DNA from 3 places in the Escherichia albertii genome. Region 3 is predicted to be linked to each of the others. Evidence: predicted binding sites of a transcription regulator. Region 3 holds the regulator's gene; each other region holds the start of a gene.
The links. The regulator sigma-54, encoded in region 3, starts transcription at its own class of promoters, with help from an activator protein. The targets are predictions, from matches to a motif close to GTTGGCACANNTTTCGCTNT.

Region 1 (6,933 bases), 540 kb from region 3:
AGGTTGGTGGTGGTAAAGACTTTCTCTTCACATTGCGCCAGCTTCAGTACGCCCAGCATGGTGTCGCCAGACATCAGCGGTAACAGGCACAAAGTTTGAATCTGGTTGCCCCAGGTGTCGAATAACATGCGTTCGTAGGGGGCCAGATTATCCCGCTCATGGAGATTAATCAGCAGCATCTCTTTGCTTTTAAACACACGCTCGGTGAGTGTTCCGGCTTCATCGACTTCGCTCTGTTCGTGGGCAGGATGCTGTTTATCAAGATAGTGGGTGGAGTAGATGTTGAGTTTATTTTTGCGGTGGCTACGTAAGACGATGCTGATATCGTCAATGTTGAAGTAGTAGTGGATCTCTTTCGCGACTTCGCTGACCAGTTCGTCCATGTCCAGGCGGGAAAGTACCGCGTTGGTGATGGAAACCAGAATGCGGAAGTTGTCGCGTTCCCGGCATAACAACTCGTAGTCGACATTGTTGACGACGCGATTCTGAATTTGTTCGGTGACGACAGAGACAATCTGCGTGAAAGTTTGCAGACGATTGAACTCTTTTTCGCTCCACGGGCGATCGTCATAACGAATAAATTCACAACCGCCAAAAATATGCCCTTCCGCTGCTAGCGGCAGCAGACAATAGTGACCAAATTTAGGGTATAGCCCACCTGTCGCTAGTTGCGGCCAGGTCTCACAAAATTCTTCGTAACTGCAATGCAGCGTATCAGGACGAGACAAAATGCTGCGCACCGGACCGTGCGCCAGAACGGTTTCGTCTTCGTATTTAATGGGCGTGTCCTGATCACGCGACGCGTAATAAGACGCACGTTGAGTCTGCGCTTGCCACAACACAATAGCTGCGTTGTCGGCGAGCGCAGAACGCTTTACCAGTTGCAAAAGAGCCTCACACAGCGAGGCCAGATCCGGCTGCTGTAATAGTGTCCGAGTGATGTCGAACAACCCCTGTTGTCCGAGATCACTCATCGGTGTATACGACATTTTGTTCTTCCAGGAAAGCACCGCGAAGCGGTGCAAAAGGTCATTGACTAACTACAGGAGATTTAGATTTTTATTAGCATATACGAGGCAGCGGTTCGGCGTGTGGTAAATCGAGAGTTCGTTTCACGCCATAAAGACCAGCAAGACGAACACCTTTACGTTCCACCACTTCGCCAATCAGCGCTGCATCTTGTCCCAATGGATGGGATTTCAGCGTTGCTAACACTTGCTCTGCCGCGTTGCGTTCTACTGCGATCACCAGTTTGCCTTCGTTGGCAAAGTTGAGTGCATCCAGTCCTAACAGCTCGCAAACACCGCGCACGGCAGGTTTAACGGGCAGCGCAGATTCGGAAAGTTCAATACCAAAACCACAAGCCGCTGCGAACTCATGGACAACGGCATTCACGCCGCCGCGCGTGGCATCACGCAGTGCTTTTACGCCGGGAATGTTGCGTAGCGTCTGAATCAGCGGCGTCAGTACCGCACAGTCGCTGACCAGTTCGCCATCCAGCCCCAGTTGTTCGCGCAGATTAAGGATAGTCGCCCCGTGGTCGCCGAGCGTACCGCTCACCAGCAAGACATCGCCTGCGGTCAGAGTTTGTGCGCCCCAGTGAATATTCGCCGGGATAGCACCCATGCCCGCAGTGTTGATGAACAGTTTGTCCGCCGCGCCGCGTTGCACCACTTTAGTATCGCCCGTAACGATAGCAATGCCTGCCGCGCGGGCGGTTTCAGCCATGCTGGTGACCACCGCTTTTAGCGTTTCCATCGGCAATCCTTCTTCAAGGATAAATCCGCAAGAAAGATAACGGGGAATTGCACCGCTGACCGCAACGTCATTGGCGGTGCCGCAAATTGCCAGCTTGCCGATATTACCGCCAGGAAAGAACAGCGGGTCAATGACGTAGCTATCGGTGGAAAACGCCAGACGGTCGCCTTCCGCCACCAGTTGCGCCAGCTCAAGACGTGCCTGGTCTTCCTGTTCCGCCAGCCACGGATTGGCAAAGGCTTCCATAAACAGGCTGTTGATTAATTGTTGCATCGCCTGGCCGCCGCTGCCGTGGGCGAGTTGGATATTATTCACGCTTCACTCTCCTGCTGACGATACTGATACCACGCAGCGCACGCTCCTTCAGAAGAGACCATCAGTGCACCGAACGCGGTTTGAGGATTACAGGTATTACCAAACAACGGGCATTGATGCGGCTTACATTTGCCCGTCAACACTTCGCCACAACGTGCGCGTGGGTCATCACAAACCTGCTGCGGCGCCGGGCGGAAATGCGCTTCAGCATCGAATCGCTGATAGTCTGGTGTTAAGTGCACGCCAGAAGATTCAATGACGCCAAGGCCGCGCCATTCACTGTCGCCGTTGACGCAGAACACATCGGCAATCGCCTGTTGCGCCAGCAGATTACCCGCATCCGGTACCACCCGGCGGTACTGATTCTCTACCTTGCTGTGGTCCGCTATTTTCTGCTCTACCAGCATCACTACGCCTTGCAGTAGATCAAGCGGTTCGAAACCAGCGACCACCAGAGGACGATGAAAATCGCTGGCGATAAAATTATAGGCATCGGTGCCGATCACCATACTGACGTGACCGGGGGCCAGAAATGCATCGATACCGTTATCTGGCTGTTCCAGCAAACTGCGCAGCGTCGGGATAAGAGTAATGTGCTGGCAGAAGAAGTAAAAATTCTGCACATCGCGCGCTTTCGCCTGTTGCAGCGTGATGGCCGTGGTCGGCATGGTGGTTTCAAAACCTAAGCCGAAGAACACCACTTTGCGGGCTGGATTCTCCTGCGCCAGTTTCAACGCATCCATTGGCGAGTAGACGATGCGCACATCGGCGCCGCGCGCTTTTGCTTGCAACAGCGAACCCTGTTTTCCCGGTACGCGCATGGCGTCGCCAAAGGTACAGAAGATAACTTCAGGATGGCTGGCAATCTCCACGCAGGTATCGATTCTGCCCATCGGCAGCACGCACACCGGGCAACCCGGACCGTGGATAAACTCGACGTTTTCCGGCAGCAACTGATCGAGGCCGAATTTAAAGATGGCGTGCGTATGACCGCCGCACACTTCCATAATCCGCAAAGGGCGTTCGGCGGTGTAAGAGAGATGTGAAGCTCGTTCGCGCAGATGCTCAATTAACTGCATCACCTGTTCCGGGGCGCGATATTCATCAACAAAACGCATTATTTTTCCTCGCCATACAACAGCGCGCCGACATCCGGCTCAACGTCAAACATATTTTGTAAGGCGTCGAGAGTGTCGCGCGCTTCGGCTTCATTAATTACGCTCATGGCAAAGCCAACGTGAACCAATACCCACTGGCCCACGCGCGGTTGACCGTTTTCATCGCAACTGCCGACCAACGTTAAATCGACATCGCGCTGAATGCCGCAGACGTCGACTTTCGCCTGATTGCCGTCAATAGCGCGGATCTGGCCGGGAACGCCTATGCACATCGCTGTGCCTCCAGCCAGTTCAGCCACTGATCCATCCCTTCTCCACTGGTGGCGGAAATCAGGATGATTTCAATTTCTGGATTGACTTCGCGGGCGCAGGCGATGCACTTCTCAACGTCGAAATTGAGATACGGCAGCAGGTCGACTTTGTTGAGCAGCATCAGCGAGGCGGCGGCGAACATATGCGGATATTTCAGCGGTTTATCTTCGCCTTCGGTGACAGAAAGTACGGCGACTTTGTGTTTTTCACCCAGATCGAAGCTGGCCGGGCATACGAGGTTGCCGACGTTTTCGATAAACAGAATACCGTTATCGTCCAGTGGCAGGCGCGGTGCGGCATCGGCGATCATCTGTGCGTCAAGATGGCAACCTTTACCGGTATTCACCTGAATCGCTGGCGTGCCGGTAGCGCGAATGCGCGCGGCATCGTTCACAGTTTGCTGGTCACCTTCAATAACTGCGCACGGAACGCTGTCTTTCAGGCGCATTAAGGTTTCCGTCAGCAGGGTAGTTTTACCGGAACCAGGGCTGGAAACCAGGTTGAGCACCAGCTGCTTGCGGGCTGCAAAGCGCGCGCGGTTGCGTTCTGCCAGACGGTTATTTTTGTCCAGCACGTCAATTTCTACTTCCAGCATCCGACGCTGGCTCATGCCCGGCGCGTGAGTGCCCGCTTCGCCGTGACCATAATGCAGGTCTCCTTCTTCGGTCTGGCTGGGGGTAAATTCAGGCGCTTTAATACCGGTGATTTTCATTTTCGGGCGTGCCGCCGGGGCAAATGGCGCGCTACGAAACGCGGAATGAGGGTTATGTTCATCACCCTCGATATACAGGTTGCCTTCACCGCAACCACATGTTGTACACATCGCTCACTCCTGGTCTATTTCTATCCGCCGAATCTGTAAACCGTCGTCTGCCACAATGCGCAACATGTCGCCATGGCACTGTGGGCAGCGGCGGACGCGTTGGGTCAGTAGCGTCACATACTGTTGGCATGTTTCACACCAACACTCGGCCTCTTGTTCTTCGAGGTGCAGTTTACAACCTTCCGCCACGCTGCCGCGGCAAACCAGATCAAAACAAAAGGCAAGAGAGCTGGTTTCGACGCAAGAAAATGCGCCAATTTTGAGCCAGACCCCAGTTACGCGTTTTGCACCGTGTTTTGCGGCCTGCTGTTCGATCAATTCCAGTGCCCGTTGGCAGAGGGTTATTTCGTGCATATCGCCTCCCATTAACTATTGCCCGTTACAAGCAATAACTGTGCCAGTGTTGATTATCCCTGCGGTGAATAATGTCGATGATGTCGAAATGACACGTCGTCACGGCGACGAAATTCGACTTATTAATAAAAAATACATAAATAACAATAAATTAAAAGTTGGCACAGAAAATGCTTAAAACTGGCATCTCTGTTAAACGGGTAACCTGACAATGACTATTTGGGAAATAAGCGAGAAAGCCGATTACATCGCACAGCGGCATCGTCGCCTACAGGACCAGTGGCATATCTACTGCAATTCGCTGGTTCAGGGGATCACGTTATCGAAAGCGCGTCTGCACCATGCCATGAGCTGCGCGCCAGACAAAGAACTCTGTTTCGTCCTTTTTGAACATTTTCGCATTTACGTCACCCTGGCGGATGGCTTTAACAGCCACACCATTGAGTACTACGTCGAAGCGAAAGAGGGAGGAGACAAACAGCGGATTGCGCAGGCGCAGTTGAGCATTGACGGCATGATTGATGACAAGGTCGACATCCGCAATCGCGAGAAAGTGCTGGAACACTATCTCGAAAAAATCGCTGGCGTTTACGACAGCTTATACACCGCCATTGAAAACAATACGCCGGTGAATTTAAGCCAACTGGTAAAGGGACAAAGCCCGGCTGCATGAACTGAGGCTTTGCCCGTTTTGCAGGCGTTATGCCTGTTTGGGGATGGGCGTGTCGATGAGTGTCGAAAATGACATTTCATCGGCATGTTTTCGTCAAAAATGACAATCACCTGAGGAATGCCTGGTGAATCGTTTTGTAATTGCTGACTCCACGCTCTGTATCGGCTGCCACACCTGTGAGGCCGCCTGTTCAGAGACGCATCGCCAGCACGGCCTGCAATCAATGCCGCGCCTGCGAGTGATGCTGAATGATAAAGAATCTGCGCCGCAGCTCTGTCACCACTGTGAAGATGCGCCCTGTGCGGTGGTCTGCCCGGTTAACGCGATTACCCGCGTTAATGGCGCAGTGCAGCTAAATGAAAGCCTGTGTGTAAGCTGCAAACTGTGCGGCATCGCCTGCCCGTTTGGCGCCATTGAGTTTTCCGGTAGCCGTCCGCTGGATATTCCGGCTAATGCTAATACCCCGAAAGCGCCACCAGCACCGCCTGCTCCGGCGCGTGTCAGCACGCTACTTGACTGGGTGCCGGGTATTCGCGCTATCGCCGTCAAATGCGATCTCTGCTATTTCGATGAGCAAGGTCCGGCCTGCGTGCGGATGTGCCCAACCAAAGCCCTGCATCTGGTGGATAACACCGATATCGCCCGCGTCAGCAAGCGTAAGCGTGAGCTGACCTTTAACACCGATTTTGGCGATCTCACCTTGTTTCAGCAGGCTCAAAGTGGAGAGGCTAAATGAGCGCAATTTCCCTGATCAATAGCGGCGTTGCGTGGTTTGTCGCCGCCGCTGTTCTGGCATTTCTCTTTTCTTTTCATAAGGCGCTGAGCGGCTGGATTGCCGGGATTGGCGGCGCTGTCGGTAGCCTGTACACGGCTGCCGCGGGTGTTACCGTGCTGACTGGCGCGGTTGGCGTGAGCGGCGCGCTTTCGCTGGTGAGTTTCGATATTCAAATCTCTCCGCTTAACGCGATTTGGCTGATTACGCTCGGCCTGTGCGGTCTGTTTGTCAGCCTCTACAACATTGACTGGCATCGCCACGCGCAGGTGAAATGCAACGGCTTGCAGATCAATATGTTGATGGCTGCCGCCGTGTGCGCCGTTATCGCCAGCAACCTGGGGATGTTCGTGGTAATGGCAGAAATTATGGCCCTGTGCGCGGTGTTCCTCACCAGCAACAGCAAAGAGGGAAAGCTGTGGTTTGCACTGGGACGTCTTGGCACGTTGCTGTTGGCGATTGCCTGCTGGCTGGTCTGGCAGCGTTACGGCACGCTGGATCTGCGCCTGCTGGATATGCGTGTGCAGCAACTGCCGCTCGGTTCTGATATCTGGCTGCTCGGCGTGATTGGCTTCGGCTTGCTGGCCGGGATTATCCCGCTGCACGGTTGGGTGCCGCAGGCTCATGCCAACGCCTCTGCGCCAGCCGCTGCCCTGTTTTCCACGGTGGTGATGAAAATTGGCCTGCTGGGTATTTTAACCCTGTCGCTGCTGGGCGGTAACGCGCCGCTGTGGTGGGGAATTGCGCTGCTGGTGCTCGGTATGATCACCGCATTCGTCGGCGGCCTGTATGCGCTGATGGAACACAA
Region 2 (6,933 bases), 560 kb from region 3:
CGCGCAGGCAGCCTGCGACTTCATCCCGGTCGGTTTGTCGCTGGCTGAAGCCCGTCAGGACACGGTTCGCGTCGGTGTCCCTTCTGTACTGGTGAGCCGCTTTTTAACCGGCGCGCCGACTGTACTGATCGCCTGGTTTGTCTCCGGTTTTATCTATCAATAGAGGCAGAAACATGACCGTTATTTATCAGACCACCATCACCCGTATCGGCGCGAGTGCCACTGACGCCCTCAGCGACCAGATGCTCATCACCTTTCGTGAAGGCGCGCCTGCGGATCTCGAAGAGTATTGCTTCATTCATTGCCACGGCGAGTTGAAAGGTGCACTCCATCCCGGTTTGCAATTTTCTCTCGGGCAGCATCGTTATCCGGTAACTGCCGTTGGCAGCGTGGCAGAAGACAACCTTCGCGAGCTGGGTCATGTCACCCTGCGCTTCGATGGTTTAAACGAAGCGGAATTTCCGGGCACTGTCCATGTGGCAGGCCCTGTACCCGACGATATCGCGCCGGGATCGGTTTTGAAGTTTGAATCTGTTAAGGAGTAAAAAATGAATCAGGTTGCCGTTGTCATCGGTGGTGGGCAAACCTTAGGCGCGTTTCTGTGTCACGGTCTGGCTGCCGAGGGGTATCGCGTGGCGGTTGTCGATATTCAGAGCGACAAAGCTGCAAATGTGGCGCAAGAAATTAACGCCGAATATGGTGAAGGAACAGCGTACGGTTTTGGTGCTGACGCCACCAGCGAGCAGAGCGTTCTGGCGCTCTCTCGTGGGGTAGATGAAATCTTTGGTCGCGTGGATTTACTGGTCTACAGCGCCGGAATTGCAAAAGCAGCCTTTATCAGCGATTTCCAGCTTGGAGATTTTGACCGCTCGCTACAGGTAAATCTGGTGGGCTATTTCCTGTGTGCGCGTGAATTTTCGCGTTTGATGATCCGCGACAGTATTCAGGGACGCATTATTCAGATCAACTCAAAATCCGGCAAAGTGGGCAGCAAACACAACTCTGGTTACAGCGCAGCGAAATTTGGTGGCGTCGGGCTGACTCAATCACTGGCGCTGGATCTGGCGGAATACGGCATTACGGTGCATTCGCTGATGCTCGGTAACCTGCTGAAATCGCCTATGTTCCAGTCACTGTTGCCACAATACGCGACCAAGCTGGGTATCAAACCGGATCAAGTCGAGCAGTATTACATCGATAAAGTACCGCTCAAACGCGGCTGCGATTATCAGGATGTGCTGAATATGCTGCTGTTCTACGCCAGTCCTAAGGCGTCGTACTGCACCGGACAGTCAATCAATGTCACCGGTGGTCAGGTAATGTTCTGATCAACAGCGGAGATCCGTTAAGGATCTCCGCAAGACTGATGACAAACGCAAAACTGCCTGATGCGCTGCGCTTATCAGGCCTACAGGACTTCCGCCACTACATTAAGGAGAAGTTATGGTATCCGCTCTCATCACCGTCGCCATTATCGCCTGGTGTACGCAACTGGCCTTAGGTGGCTGGCAAATTTCTCGTTTTAACCGTGCCTTCGACACACTATGCCAGCAAGGGCGGGTTGGCGTGGGACGTTCCAGCGGGCGCTTTAAACCACGGGTCGTGGTCGCCATTGCGCTGGACGATCAGCAGCGCATCGTCGACACCTTGTTTATGAAAGGACTGACCGTCTTCGCCCGACCGCAAAAAATTCCCGCAATTACCGGCATGCATGCGGGTGATTTACAGCCCGATGTGATCTTTCCCCATGATCCACTATCACAGAATGCTCTATCATTGGCGCTTAAACTGAAACGTGGATAATTTCGTTGTGAATGTTACTTGCTTGCGAAGTTATCATTTTGAAACCTAAATCAGGTAATCACGCCCATGAAACCTCGTCAGCGTCAGGCCGCCATTCTGGAGTATCTGCAAAAGCAGGGTAAATGCTCGGTTGAAGAATTGGCGCAATACTTTGACACCACAGGCACAACCATTCGCAAAGATCTGGTCATTCTGGAACATGCCGGAACCGTCATTCGTACTTATGGCGGAGTGGTGTTGAATAAAGAGGAATCCGATCCGCCTATCGATCATAAAACGCTTATCAACACCCACAAGAAAGAGCTGATTGCAGAAGCTGCCGTTGGTTTTATTCATGATGGCGATTCGATCATTCTTGATGCCGGCAGTACTGTTTTGCAAATGGTCCCCCTGCTCTCGCGCTTTAATAACATCACGGTGATGACCAACAGCCTGCATATCGTCAATGCGCTATCCGAACTGGATAACGAACAAACCATCCTGATGCCTGGTGGCACATTTCGCAAAAAATCGGCCTCATTTCACGGGCAACTGGCAGAGAATGCCTTCGAGTATTTCACCTTCGATAAATTGTTTATGGGCACCGACGGCATCGATCTCAATGCGGGCGTAACCACCTTCAATGAGGTCTTTACCGTCAGTAAAGCGATGTGTAATGCCGCGCGCGAAGTGATTTTGATGGCTGACTCATCGAAGTTTGGTCGTAAAAGCCCCAACGTGGTTTGTAGTCTTGAAAGCGTCGATAAGCTGATTACCGACGCAGGTATCGATCCAGCGTTTCGTCAGGCGCTGGAAGAAAAAGGGATCGACGTGATCATAACCGGAGAGAGCAATGAGTGAAGCACTACTGAACGCGGGACGTCAGACGTTAATGCTGGAGTTGCAGGAAGCAAGCCGTTTACCAGAACGTCTGGGCGATGATTTTGTTCGCGCCGCCAATATCATCCTGCACTGCGAAGGCAAAGTGGTGGTTTCGGGAATTGGTAAATCGGGCCACATTGGTAAGAAAATCGCTGCAACGCTTGCCAGCACCGGCACCCCGGCTTTTTTTGTCCATCCGGCAGAAGCACTGCACGGCGATCTGGGGATGATTGAAAGCCGCGATGTGATGCTGTTTATCTCTTACTCCGGTGGCGCAAAAGAGCTGGATCTGATTATTCCGCGTCTGGAAGATAAATCTATCGCGCTGCTGGCGATGACCGGCAAACCGACGTCACCGCTGGGCCTGGCGGCGAAAGCGGTGCTGGATATCTCCGTAGAACGCGAAGCCTGCCCGATGCACCTTGCGCCGACCTCCAGCACCGTCAATACCCTGATGATGGGTGACGCGCTGGCAATGGCGGTCATGCAGGCGCGCGGTTTTAATGAAGAAGATTTTGCCCGTTCACATCCAGCCGGAGCGCTGGGCGCTCGCTTGCTGAACAAAGTGCATCATCTGATGCGCCGTGATGACGCCATCCCACAGGTGGCGTTAAATGCCAGCGTGATGGACGCAATGCTGGAACTCAGTCGCACCGGTTTAGGTCTGGTGGCAGTGTGCGATGATCAACAACTGGTGAAAGGCGTCTTTACCGACGGTGATTTACGTCGCTGGCTGGTTAGCGGCGGCGCACTCACCACGCCAGTCAATGAAGCGATGACGGTCGGCGGCACCACGTTGCAGGCACAAAGCCGCGCCATCGACGCCAAAGAAATCCTGATGAAGCGCAAAATCACCGCCGCACCGGTAGTGGATGAAAACGGCAAACTCACCGGCGCAATTAACCTGCAGGATTTCTATCAGGCCGGAATAATTTAATCTTTCAATCCCAGACGTTTCGCCAGCCGATGCAGGTTGGCGACGTCGGTTTCCAGCATCCGCGCGCTGGCGGCCCAGTTGTGATGATTTTGTGCCAGTGCCTGGCGAATGGTTTCACGCTGGAACTCTTCTGTCGCTTCACGCAGATTTTGCTTAACGACGGGCATTGTCATCACTTCTGGCGACGGCAACGTCACCTCAGGAAAAGCAAAATGTTGCGCCTCAAGAACCACTTCATCGCCGCTGCGGGTCGCTCTCGCCAGCACCACCGCCCGATGAATAGCATGTTCCAGTTCGCGCACATTCCCCGGAAAACTGTAATGTTGCAGTAAATTTTGCGCACTGGCACTTAACACCACGCGGGAAAGCCCCAGCCGCAGACGACACTGCTCGCAAAAATACCCCGCCAGCAGAATGACGTCATCGCCCCGCTCACGCAGCGGCGGCACTGAAAGCGGAAAGACGCTCAGACGATGGAACAAGTCGGCGCGAAATCGCCCTGCAAGCACCTCTTCGCGTAAGTCACGGTTAGTCGCCGCCAGCACGCGCACATCCACGCGCAAACTGCGGTCATCGCCAACGCGCTGAATATCGCCATACTGCAACACCCGCAGTAGCTTGGCCTGCAATGCCAACGACAATTCGCCAATCTCATCCAGAAACAGCGTGCCGTTATCCGCCATTTCAAACTTCCCACTGCGGTTACTGATAGCACCAGTAAACGCCCCTTTCACATGCCCGAACAGTTCACTTTCCGCCACGCTTTCCGGCAGTGCGGCACAGTTGAGATAGACCAGCGGATTCACCGCCCGCGGCGAGGCTTCATGAATCGCTTTCGCCACCAGCTCTTTACCGGTTCCTGTTTCACCGCTAATTAAAACGTTGAGATCGGACGCCGCTACAATCTCAATCTCTTTTTTCAACTGCATCATGCCAGGGGACAAACCAATCATCTGCGTCGCTTTCACTGCTTCAAACGGCGCGGCATGACCCGGCAGCATATTCTGACTTTCCAGTTGTTCAATCAGCAACGCATTGCTTAACGCCCCCGCCGCCAGCGCGGCAATCAGCCGTAACTCTTCATCGCTGAAAACATCAAACTGATCGGGCTGCATCCCGTCCAGCGTCAATGCGCCGATCAGGTTTTGCCCGGCAAACAACGGCAAACCAACGCAGGCATGAACTTTCAGACTCTCCTGCCCGGGAATCAAACCGTCATAGGGATCGGGCAATTCGCTGTCTGCGGGAAAACGCACCACATCCCCGGCGCGGGCAATCGCTTCCAGCCGCGGATGACCTTCCAGCGCAAAGCGCCTGCCGAGCACATCTTTCGCCAGCCCGTCGATGGCGAGCGGAATAAACTGCCGCGAGTCGTAACGCAGCAACGCGGACGCATCACACTCCAGCACCTGACGCAACGTGGTGATCAGGCGCTGAAAACGATCCTGATGACCAATCCCGCGCTGCAATTCGATGGCGATATTCGCCAGCACATCAACGGAAAAACTCATCTTTGCCTCACTGTCAATTTGACTACAGATATTGTCATATCGACCATTCTATTGATAGTCATTTTGACTACCCATTAATGAGCATAAATTAATTTATTATTTAAAAACAATTAGATAAAAAATTGGCACGCAATCTGCAATCAGCAAGACATCTTTTTAGAACACGCTGAATAAATTGAGGTTGCTATGTCTATTGTGGTGAAAAATAACATTCATTGGGTGGGTCAACGTGACTGGGAAGTACGCGATTTTCACGGCACGGAATATAAAACGCTGCGCGGCAGCAGCTACAACAGCTACCTCATCCGCGAAGAAAAAAACGTGCTGATCGACACCGTCGACCATAAATTCAGCCGCGAATTTGTGCAGAATCTGCGTAATGAAATCGATCTGGCGGATATCGATTTCATCGTGATTAATCATGCAGAAGAAGACCACGCCGGGGCGCTGACCGAACTGATGGCGCAAATTCCCGATACGCCGATCTACTGTACAGCCAACGCTATCGACTCGATAAATGGTCATCACCATCACCCTGAGTGGAATTTCAACGTGGTAAAAACCGGCGACACGCTGGATATCGGTAACGGCAAACAGCTCATTTTTGTCGAAACGCCGATGCTGCACTGGCCGGACAGCATGATGACTTACCTGACAGGCGATGCGGTACTGTTCAGCAACGATGCTTTCGGTCAGCACTACTGCGACGAACATCTGTTCAACGATGAAGTGGATCAGACCGAACTTTTCGAACAGTGCCAACGTTACTACGCCAATATCCTGACGCCGTTCAGCCGCCTGGTAACGCCGAAAATCAACGAGATTCTGGGCTTTAACTTGCCAGTCGATATGATTGCCACCTCTCACGGCGTGGTCTGGCGCGATAACCCGACGCAAATTGTCGAGCTGTACCTGAAATGGGCGGCGGATTATCAGGAAGACAGAATCACCATTTTCTACGACACCATGTCGAATAATACCCGCATGATGGCCGATGCTATCGCCCAGGGGATTACGGAAACCGACCCACGCGTAGCGGTGAAAATCTTCAACGTTGCCCGAAGCGATAAAAACGAAATCCTGACCAATGTCTTCCGCTCAAAAGGCGTGCTGGTCGGTACTTCCACCATGAATAACGTAATGATGCCGAAAATCGCCGGGCTGGTGGAGGAGATGACCGGATTGCGCTTTCGTAACAAACGCGCCAGTGCTTTCGGCTCTCACGGCTGGAGCGGCGGTGCAGTTGACCGTCTTTCTACGCGTTTGCAGGATGCTGGTTTCGAAATGTCACTCAGCCTGAAAGCCAAATGGCGACCGGACCAGGACGCACTGGAATTATGTCGTGAACACGGTCGTGAAATCGCCCGTCAGTGGGCGCTCACGCCGCTGCCGCAGAACACCGTGAATACGGTGGTTAAAGAAGAAACCTGCGCCACCACAACGGCTGATCTCGGCCCACGGATGCAATGCAGCGTCTGCCAGTGGATTTACGATCCGGCAAAAGGCGAGCCAATGCAGGGCGTCGCACCAGGAACGCCGTGGAGTGAAGTCCCGGATAACTTCCTGTGCCCGGAATGTTCCCTCGGCAAAGATGTCTTTGATGAACTGGCATCGGAGGCAAAATGAGCAACGGCATTGTGATCATTGGTTCGGGCTTCGCCGCCCGCCAACTGGTGAAAAATATTCGCAAACAGGACGCCAGTATTCCATTAACCCTGATTGCCGCCGACAGCATGGACGAGTACAACAAACCAGACCTCAGTCATGTGATCAGTCAGGGGCAACGTGCCGACGATTTGACCCGCCAGACAGCAGGTGAAT
Region 3 (6,933 bases):
TGACATTCTCCAGTATGGGCGTTTTACTTAAACAGAATTTAAACAGCCTTTCTTAAGGTTTTCTTAATGTTGGTTTGGAGATAAAAAGAGCACGAAATGTACAAATCTCGGAAGCCAGGGATGATCCTATCCCAGGTGCTATTTCGTCTGAAGGTGTGTATTTAGAGGGATTTAAGTGTCTGAATGATGAAGATTAATCTTCGTCAAAACCGGAGTTAAAGAGGGCGATAACGGCGGCCAGCGCCTCAACTTCCTGTGGGCCAGTTGCTTCTACTTCAATCTGTCGTCCCTTGGCGGAGTCCAACATCAACAGAGCAATAACGCTATTGGCTTCAGCTTCGGTCCCTTCGTCGTTGCGTAGCAGCACTTCAGCGTCAAAACCTTGCATTAATTCAAACAATTTCATAGCAGGCCGGGCATGCATGCCCAGCTTATTAGTGATTTCGACGGTTTGTTTGACGGTCATGATTTGCGTTTTTCCAGCGTACGATGGCGTGACTGCACGTTTTTACCGCGTGAGCGGAAGTAGTCTGCCAGTTGTTCTGCAATATACACCGAACGGTGTTTCCCGCCGGTACAACCAATAGCGACCGTCAGGTAGCTACGGTTATTGGTTTCCAGCATAGGTAACCATAGCTCAAGATAACTACGCGTCTGGTAGATAAAATTGTGTACTTCTGTGTGGCGGTCAAGGAATGCGGCGACGGGCTTATCAAGACCGGTCATCGGACGCAGTTTGGGATCCCAGTGCGGGTTCGGCAGGAAACGTACGTCAAAGACGTAATCCGCATCGATAGGAATACCGTGCTTGAAGCCGAAGGACTCAAACACCATCGTCAGTTCACGCTCACGTTTACCCAGCAAACGGGTACGCAGCATTTCCGCCAGCTCGTGAACGGACATTTCTGATGTATCGACAATCAGATCGGCCCGTGAGCGCAGTGGTTCCAGCAGATCGCTTTCCTTGTCGATAGCACTTTCCAGCGACAGGTTTTTGCTGGAGAGCGGATGCAGGCGTCGCGTATCGCTGTAACGGCGAATTAAGGTGTTACGGTCGGCATCAAGAAAAAGCAGTTGCGGTGAGAAAGCATCAGGTAGATTGCTCATCGCCTGTTCGAATATTTCAGGCGACTCTGGCATATTGCGAACATCAATGCTGACAGCAGCAGAAATCTCGCGATCGGCCAGGGTGCGGGCCAGATCGGGTAACAGTACGACGGGAAGGTTATCCACGCAGTAAAAACCCATATCTTCCAGCGCACGCAGGGCGACAGATTTACCTGAACCTGAACGTCCGCTGACGATCATCAGTACCATGTACTGTTTCTCCTCACAACGTCTAAAAGAGACATTACCGAATAACTACGCTTCATTCGGAGTACCTTCGGTATCCGTAATGATTTGATACAGCTCTTCATCGCTCTGGGCGGCGCGTAAACGGCGGCAAATGGTTTTGTCCGCCAGGCGTTTCGCAACCAGTGAAAGAGTATGCAGGTGCGTTTTGGTTTGGTCAGCAGGCACCAGCAGGGCAAAAAGCAGATCGACGGGTTGGTTGTCGATAGCATCAAAAGCGATTGGCGTTTCCAGTTGAACGAAGACGCCAACGGCACGCAGGGTATCTTCTTCCAGTTTGCCGTGCGGGATCGCAATGCCATTACCGATACCGGTACTGCCCATTTTTTCCCGCGTCAGGATAGCTTCAAAAACTACCTGAGGCGGCAGGCTAAGCTGCTTTGCCGCCAGTTCGCTGATGATTTCCAGTGCACGTTTTTTGCTCTGGCAGTGGACGCGACTTCGCGTACATTCCCTGTTAAGAACACTGCTAAGCTGTAGAGTTGTATCATTATTTATCATAATTTCACCTAAGAACCCGTCCACTCAAACCGTGGAACAGGTTCGGAGCATTAACCGTACAAATGGCCTGTTGTGCTGCACAACAGGCCGTTATGCACTTGCTAATCGCCCGGACAATTAGTGTTGTTTCAATTTATCTTTATGCTTGGTCAACTGACGTGCCAGCTTATCAATTAAACCGTCAATGGCGGCGTACATATCCTGACCTTCCGCACTGGCATGAATTTCACCACCGTTAACATGCAGTGTCGCATCTGAGGTGTGGGTGACTTTCTCCACTTTCAGAACAACATAAACCTGGTTGATTCGGTCAAAATATTGCTCAAGTTTGGCAAATTTTGAGGTGACAAATTCGCGCAGGGCCTCGGTGATCTCGACGTTATTTCCGGTAATGTTGAGCTGCATAGCGTCTTCCTTATCAGTTGGGTCAAACGAGCTGTTTACGCTGGTTTGACGGCGGAATGGATAAAGACTCTCGGTACTTCGCAACAGTACGGCGCGCCACCATGATACCTTGTTCCGACAGCAAAGAGGTTAACTTGCTGTCGCTCAACGGTTTCGCTGGGTTTTCCGCCGCGATTAATTTCTTCACCAGTGCGCGAATCGCTGTGGAAGAGGCTTCGCCCCCGCCCTCAGTATTGACATGACTGGAAAAGAAATACTTCAGTTCAAAAATGCCTCGTGGACTATGCAGATATTTTTGCGTGGTCACGCGAGATATCGTCGATTCATGCATCTCGACGGCCTGGGCGATATCGGCCAGCACCATCGGTTTCATATATTCTTCGCCTTGTTCAAAGAAGGCTTGCTGCTGTTCAACGATACAGCGACTGACGCGCAGCAGCGTATCGTTACGGCTTTCCAGACTCTTTATCAACCATTTGGCATCCTGCAGATTGCTGCGGATAAACTGACTATCGCCATCGTTGCGTGCGCTGTTGCACATTGAGGCGTAGTGCTGGTTGATTTGCAGACGCGGAATGCTGTCACTGTTGAGTTCAACCGTCCAGCGACCGTTATGCTTACGTACTAACACGTCTGGAATGACATATTCCGGTTCGCCGGTCTGGATCGACTGACCCGGACGCGGATCGAGCGACTGGATCAGATTGACGGCTTCTTTCAGCACATCTTCTTTCAGTCGTGTAACGCGCATTAACGTGCGGAAGTCGTGATTGGCTAACAGATCAAGGTGATCGCTTATAATGAGTCTGGCCTCTTCCAGCCACGGCGTGGTTTTGTCGAACTGGGAGAGTTGGATCAACAGGCAGTCGCGCAGATCTTTCGCTGCTACGCCAACCGGGTCAAAGCGCTGGATCCGTTTGAGGACAGCTTCAATTTCATCGATATCGATCTCGTCATCGCCCATGCTTTCGAGAATATCTTCCAGCGGCACGGTGAGATAACCCGTCTCATCAACAGCATCGACGATAGAGGTGGCGATAGCGCGGTCAGTATCGGAAAACGGCGTCAGTTCGACCTGCCACATCAGGTAATCTTGCAAGGTTTGCGTCGTTTCACCCTGATAGATCGGCAACTCGTCGTCGATGTAGTCGCCGCTGGTGCCAGATGGTGTACCGGCGGTATAGATCGTGTCCCAACTGGCATCAAGCGGTAGCTCTTCCGGCATCTCTTTTTGTTCGAGCGCGTCAGCGGCGTCCAGCGTTTCGCTGTCTTGTGTTTCGCGGGTGTCGATTTCTTCATGAGTGTCGATTTGCTCAAGCAGCGGATTGCTCTCCAGCGCTTGCTGTAGCTCCTGCTGAAGCTCCAGCGTGGACAACTGCAACAGACGAATCGCCTGTTGTAGCTGAGGCGTCATCGCCAGTTGTTGACTAAGCCTGAGTTGCAAACCTTGCTTCATGTTCAGAATCGTATTCTCCTGCTAAAACGTCGCAAACTTCTACCCTATCAGAGTCTGAAGTCTTCCCCAAGGTATACACGCTTAACGTGTTCGTCTTGTAAGATTTCTGTAGGCGTGCCGTGGGCGATCAAATGCCCCTGACTGACGATGTAAGCGCGTTCACAAACCGCCAGTGTTTCACGCACATTGTGGTCAGTGATCAGCACACCCAGACCGCTATCGCGCAGATGTTCAATAATGCGTTTGATGTCGATAACCGAGATCGGATCGACCCCAGCAAATGGTTCATCGAGCAGGATAAATTTCGGATTCGCTGCCAGTGCGCGGGCAATTTCTACACGGCGACGTTCACCACCGGAGAGTGACTGTCCCATGCTGTCGCGCAAATGCTCAATGTGGAACTCTTCCATCAGCTCATTTGCGCGGTCTTCGCGCTGTTCAGCCGATAAGTCGTCACGAATTTGTAGTACTGCCATCAGGTTATCGTAGACGCTCAGGCGACGAAAAATTGAAGCTTCCTGCGGCAGATAACCGATACCGCGACGTGCGCGGGCGTGTAGTGGAAGCAGGCTGATATCGTCATTATCAATGATGATGTTGCCCGCGTCGCGCGGCACGATACCTACAACCATATAGAAAGTCGTTGTCTTACCGGCGCCGTTTGGCCCAAGCAGACCGACAATTTCCCCGGAATTGACGGTCAGACTGACGTCTTCTACCACGCGGCGGCCTTTATAGGCTTTTGCAAGGTTCTTTGCGGTTAATGTTGCCATAACGAATTAATTACCCTTCTTCTGCGCCGGGGTTTGGCCTTTGTTGTTTTTGTCCTGCAACTGCGACGGTACCAGAACGGTGGTTACGCGCTTGCCTTTGTCGCTGAAGGCCTGCATTTTCTGCTCTTTCACCAGATATGTGATCTTATCACCCGTGATGTTGCTGTCGATCTGCTTCAGAAAGGCATTGCCAGTAAGTACAACAAAATCTTTTGCCAGTTCGTAGTGCATCTGGGAGGCGTGACCTTCGACAGGTTTGCCGTTGTCCTGCATCTGATAGAAAGTTGCAGGTTTACCGTAGCCATCGATCACTTCTTTACCTTGTTCGCCACCGGGACGGGTGACGACCACTTTATCGGCATTAATTTTGATGGTGCCCTGGGTAACGATGACGTTACCGGTGAAGGTAACCACGTTGCCTTGCATATCAAGAGACTGCTGGTCCGATTCAATGTGGATCGGCTGGTCAGTGTCCCCGGTTACGGCAAATGCCGGAATACTGGCGGCCAGAAGTGAGCTGGCAAGCACAAGATTAAGGCTGAGTTTGTTTGTTTTGAATTTCATAGGATGTTCTAACCTTTTCAATCAGCTCGGCGTTCTTGCTGCGTAAGTTGCCGCGCATTTTCAGACCGCTGGAGTTAAATGTTGTTCCGTATAACGTGACGAGGTCTTCAGAGGTAACATCCTGCGTTACCAGATTGATCTGCGCGTTATCCGTCGTGATTCTACGAAGTTGAGAGTCCGGCACTAGCGCGTTGACTTCAACGTGTCCATACAAATAGAGCATCCGGTCATTAGTCAGCTTGGCTTTATCAGCTTTTACCGACCATGTCGGGATTTTATCCTTATCAAACGTGGTAAGTACCGGCTGCGTAAACCACGAAACAGCCTGATCGGAATAATATTCAACGTGTTGAGCAATCAATCGATAGCTTAGCGCTCCTTCTGGGTTATAGACGAGCGTGTCCGTATGCTCGCTTTTATAGGTGGGATCATTATTGTTGACGACCACCTGGGCGATATCGTCTTTCTCGGTCATGTTAATGCCGATCATCACCAAAACCGCCAGTGATAGCACAATGATAACCCAACGTCTGGCTTTACTCATATCGATTGCCCTTTGGCTTCATCCAGTTTGCCCTGCGCCAGGAGTAATAAGTCGCAAACTTCGCGTACCGCGCCGCGACCGCCAGCAATGTACGTCACATAGTCGGCGCGTGGAATCAACAGTGGATGCGCATCGGCAACGGCAACGCTTAAGCCCACTTTTTCCATCACCGGCCAGTCGATGAGATCATCTCCAACGTAAGCCACGTTTTCCGGTGCGATCGCCAGTTTTTTTAGCAGATCGTTAAAGGCGATAAGTTTGTTCGACTGCCCCTGGTATAAATGGGTGATCCCTAAAGTCGCACAACGATCTTCTACCAGTTTAGCCTTTCGCCCGGTAATGATAGCGACTTCAATATCAGAGGTGAGCGCACAACGAATGCCATAACCGTCACGAACATTGAACGCTTTCAACTCTTCGCCGTTGTTGCCCATATAAATCAGACCATCTGACAATACGCCATCGACGTCGAGGATCAGCAGACGAATATTTTCTGCTTTTGCCATAACATCAGCGCTGACAGGGCCGTAACAGGTCTCAATCGACGCACCTGCTTTACTCATTGTCGTTTATCCTTGAATCTTTACACTACGCCTGCACGCAGTAAATCATGCATATGTAACACACCGAGTAAACGGTCGCCATCGGCAACCATTACGGAGGTGATATGGCGGGACTGCATTAAGTTCAGCGCCTCGACGGCCAGAATGCCAGGACGTACGCGAATTCCGCCTGGCGTCATCACATCGGCAATACCTAATTGACGGACATCCACGCCCATATCGAAGACACGGCGTAAATCGCCGTCGGTAAAGATGCCTTCAATCATCATATTGTCATCGCAAATGACGGTCATACCAAGATTTTTGCGGGTGACTTCCAGTAATGCGTCTCGCAGACTGGCGGTTTTTTTGACATGCGGGATCTCATCGCCCGTATGCATAATATCGCTGACCCGTAACAGAAGTTTACGACCTAGTGCGCCGCCCGGATGCGAGAGCGCAAAATCTTGTGCGGTAAAGCCGCGTGCCTTTAACAGAGCAACGGCGAGCGCATCGCCCATGACTAGCGTGGCGGTGGTGCTGCTGGTCGGCGCCAGCCCCAGTGGGCAGGCTTCTTTCGCGACTTTAACACACAGGTGCACGTCTGCTGCGCGCGCCATGCTGCTATCCGGGCGGCCCGTGATACAGATTAACGGTACGCGCAGACGCTTGAGAACCGGAATTAATGCGGATATTTCGCTGGATTCGCCTGAGTTGGAGATGGCTATCACTACGTCCTGCGGAGTGACCATGCCTAAATCACCATGCGCGGCCTCACCAGGATGCACAAAAAAC

Region 1: a site for sigma-54 is predicted at 4,838-4,857, ahead of hycA (formate hydrogenlyase regulator HycA). Genes of this name have one in related genera too.
Region 2: a site for sigma-54 is predicted at 5,234-5,253, ahead of norV (anaerobic nitric oxide reductase flavorubredoxin). Genes of this name have one in related genera too.

The regions. Positions count from the first base shown of each region.
Region 1 covers NZ_CP117568.1:1,823,730-1,830,662, reverse strand. Annotated here, with positions in the region: gene flhA (formate hydrogenlyase transcriptional activator FlhA) at 1-989, opposite strand, end outside; gene hypE (hydrogenase maturation carbamoyl dehydratase HypE) at 1,063-2,073, opposite strand; gene hypD (hydrogenase formation protein HypD) at 2,070-3,191, opposite strand; gene hypC (hydrogenase 3 maturation protein HypC) at 3,191-3,463, opposite strand; gene hypB (hydrogenase nickel incorporation protein HypB) at 3,454-4,326, opposite strand; gene hypA (hydrogenase maturation nickel metallochaperone HypA) at 4,330-4,680, opposite strand; gene hycA (formate hydrogenlyase regulator HycA) at 4,892-5,353, shown strand; gene hycB (formate hydrogenlyase subunit HycB) at 5,478-6,089, shown strand; gene hycC (formate hydrogenlyase subunit 3) at 6,086-6,933, shown strand, end outside.
Region 2 covers NZ_CP117568.1:1,804,263-1,811,195, forward strand. Annotated here, with positions in the region: gene srlE (PTS glucitol/sorbitol transporter subunit IIB) at 1-163, shown strand, start outside; gene srlB (PTS glucitol/sorbitol transporter subunit IIA) at 174-545, shown strand; gene srlD (sorbitol-6-phosphate dehydrogenase) at 549-1,328, shown strand; gene gutM (transcriptional regulator GutM) at 1,444-1,803, shown strand; gene srlR (glucitol operon DNA-binding transcriptional repressor SrlR) at 1,870-2,643, shown strand; gene gutQ (arabinose-5-phosphate isomerase GutQ) at 2,636-3,601, shown strand; gene norR (nitric oxide reductase transcriptional regulator NorR) at 3,598-5,112, opposite strand; gene norV (anaerobic nitric oxide reductase flavorubredoxin) at 5,299-6,738, shown strand; gene norW (NADH:flavorubredoxin reductase NorW) at 6,735-6,933, shown strand, end outside.
Region 3 covers NZ_CP117568.1:2,359,911-2,366,843, reverse strand. Annotated here, with positions in the region: gene npr (PTS phosphocarrier protein NPr) at 194-466, opposite strand; gene rapZ (RNase adapter RapZ) at 463-1,317, opposite strand; gene ptsN (PTS IIA-like nitrogen regulatory protein PtsN) at 1,363-1,854, opposite strand; gene hpf (ribosome hibernation promoting factor) at 1,972-2,259, opposite strand; gene rpoN (RNA polymerase factor sigma-54) at 2,282-3,715, opposite strand; gene lptB (LPS export ABC transporter ATP-binding protein) at 3,763-4,488, opposite strand; gene lptA (lipopolysaccharide ABC transporter substrate-binding protein LptA) at 4,495-5,052, opposite strand; gene lptC (LPS export ABC transporter periplasmic protein LptC) at 5,021-5,596, opposite strand; gene kdsC (3-deoxy-manno-octulosonate-8-phosphatase KdsC) at 5,593-6,159, opposite strand; gene kdsD (arabinose-5-phosphate isomerase KdsD) at 6,180-6,933, opposite strand, start outside.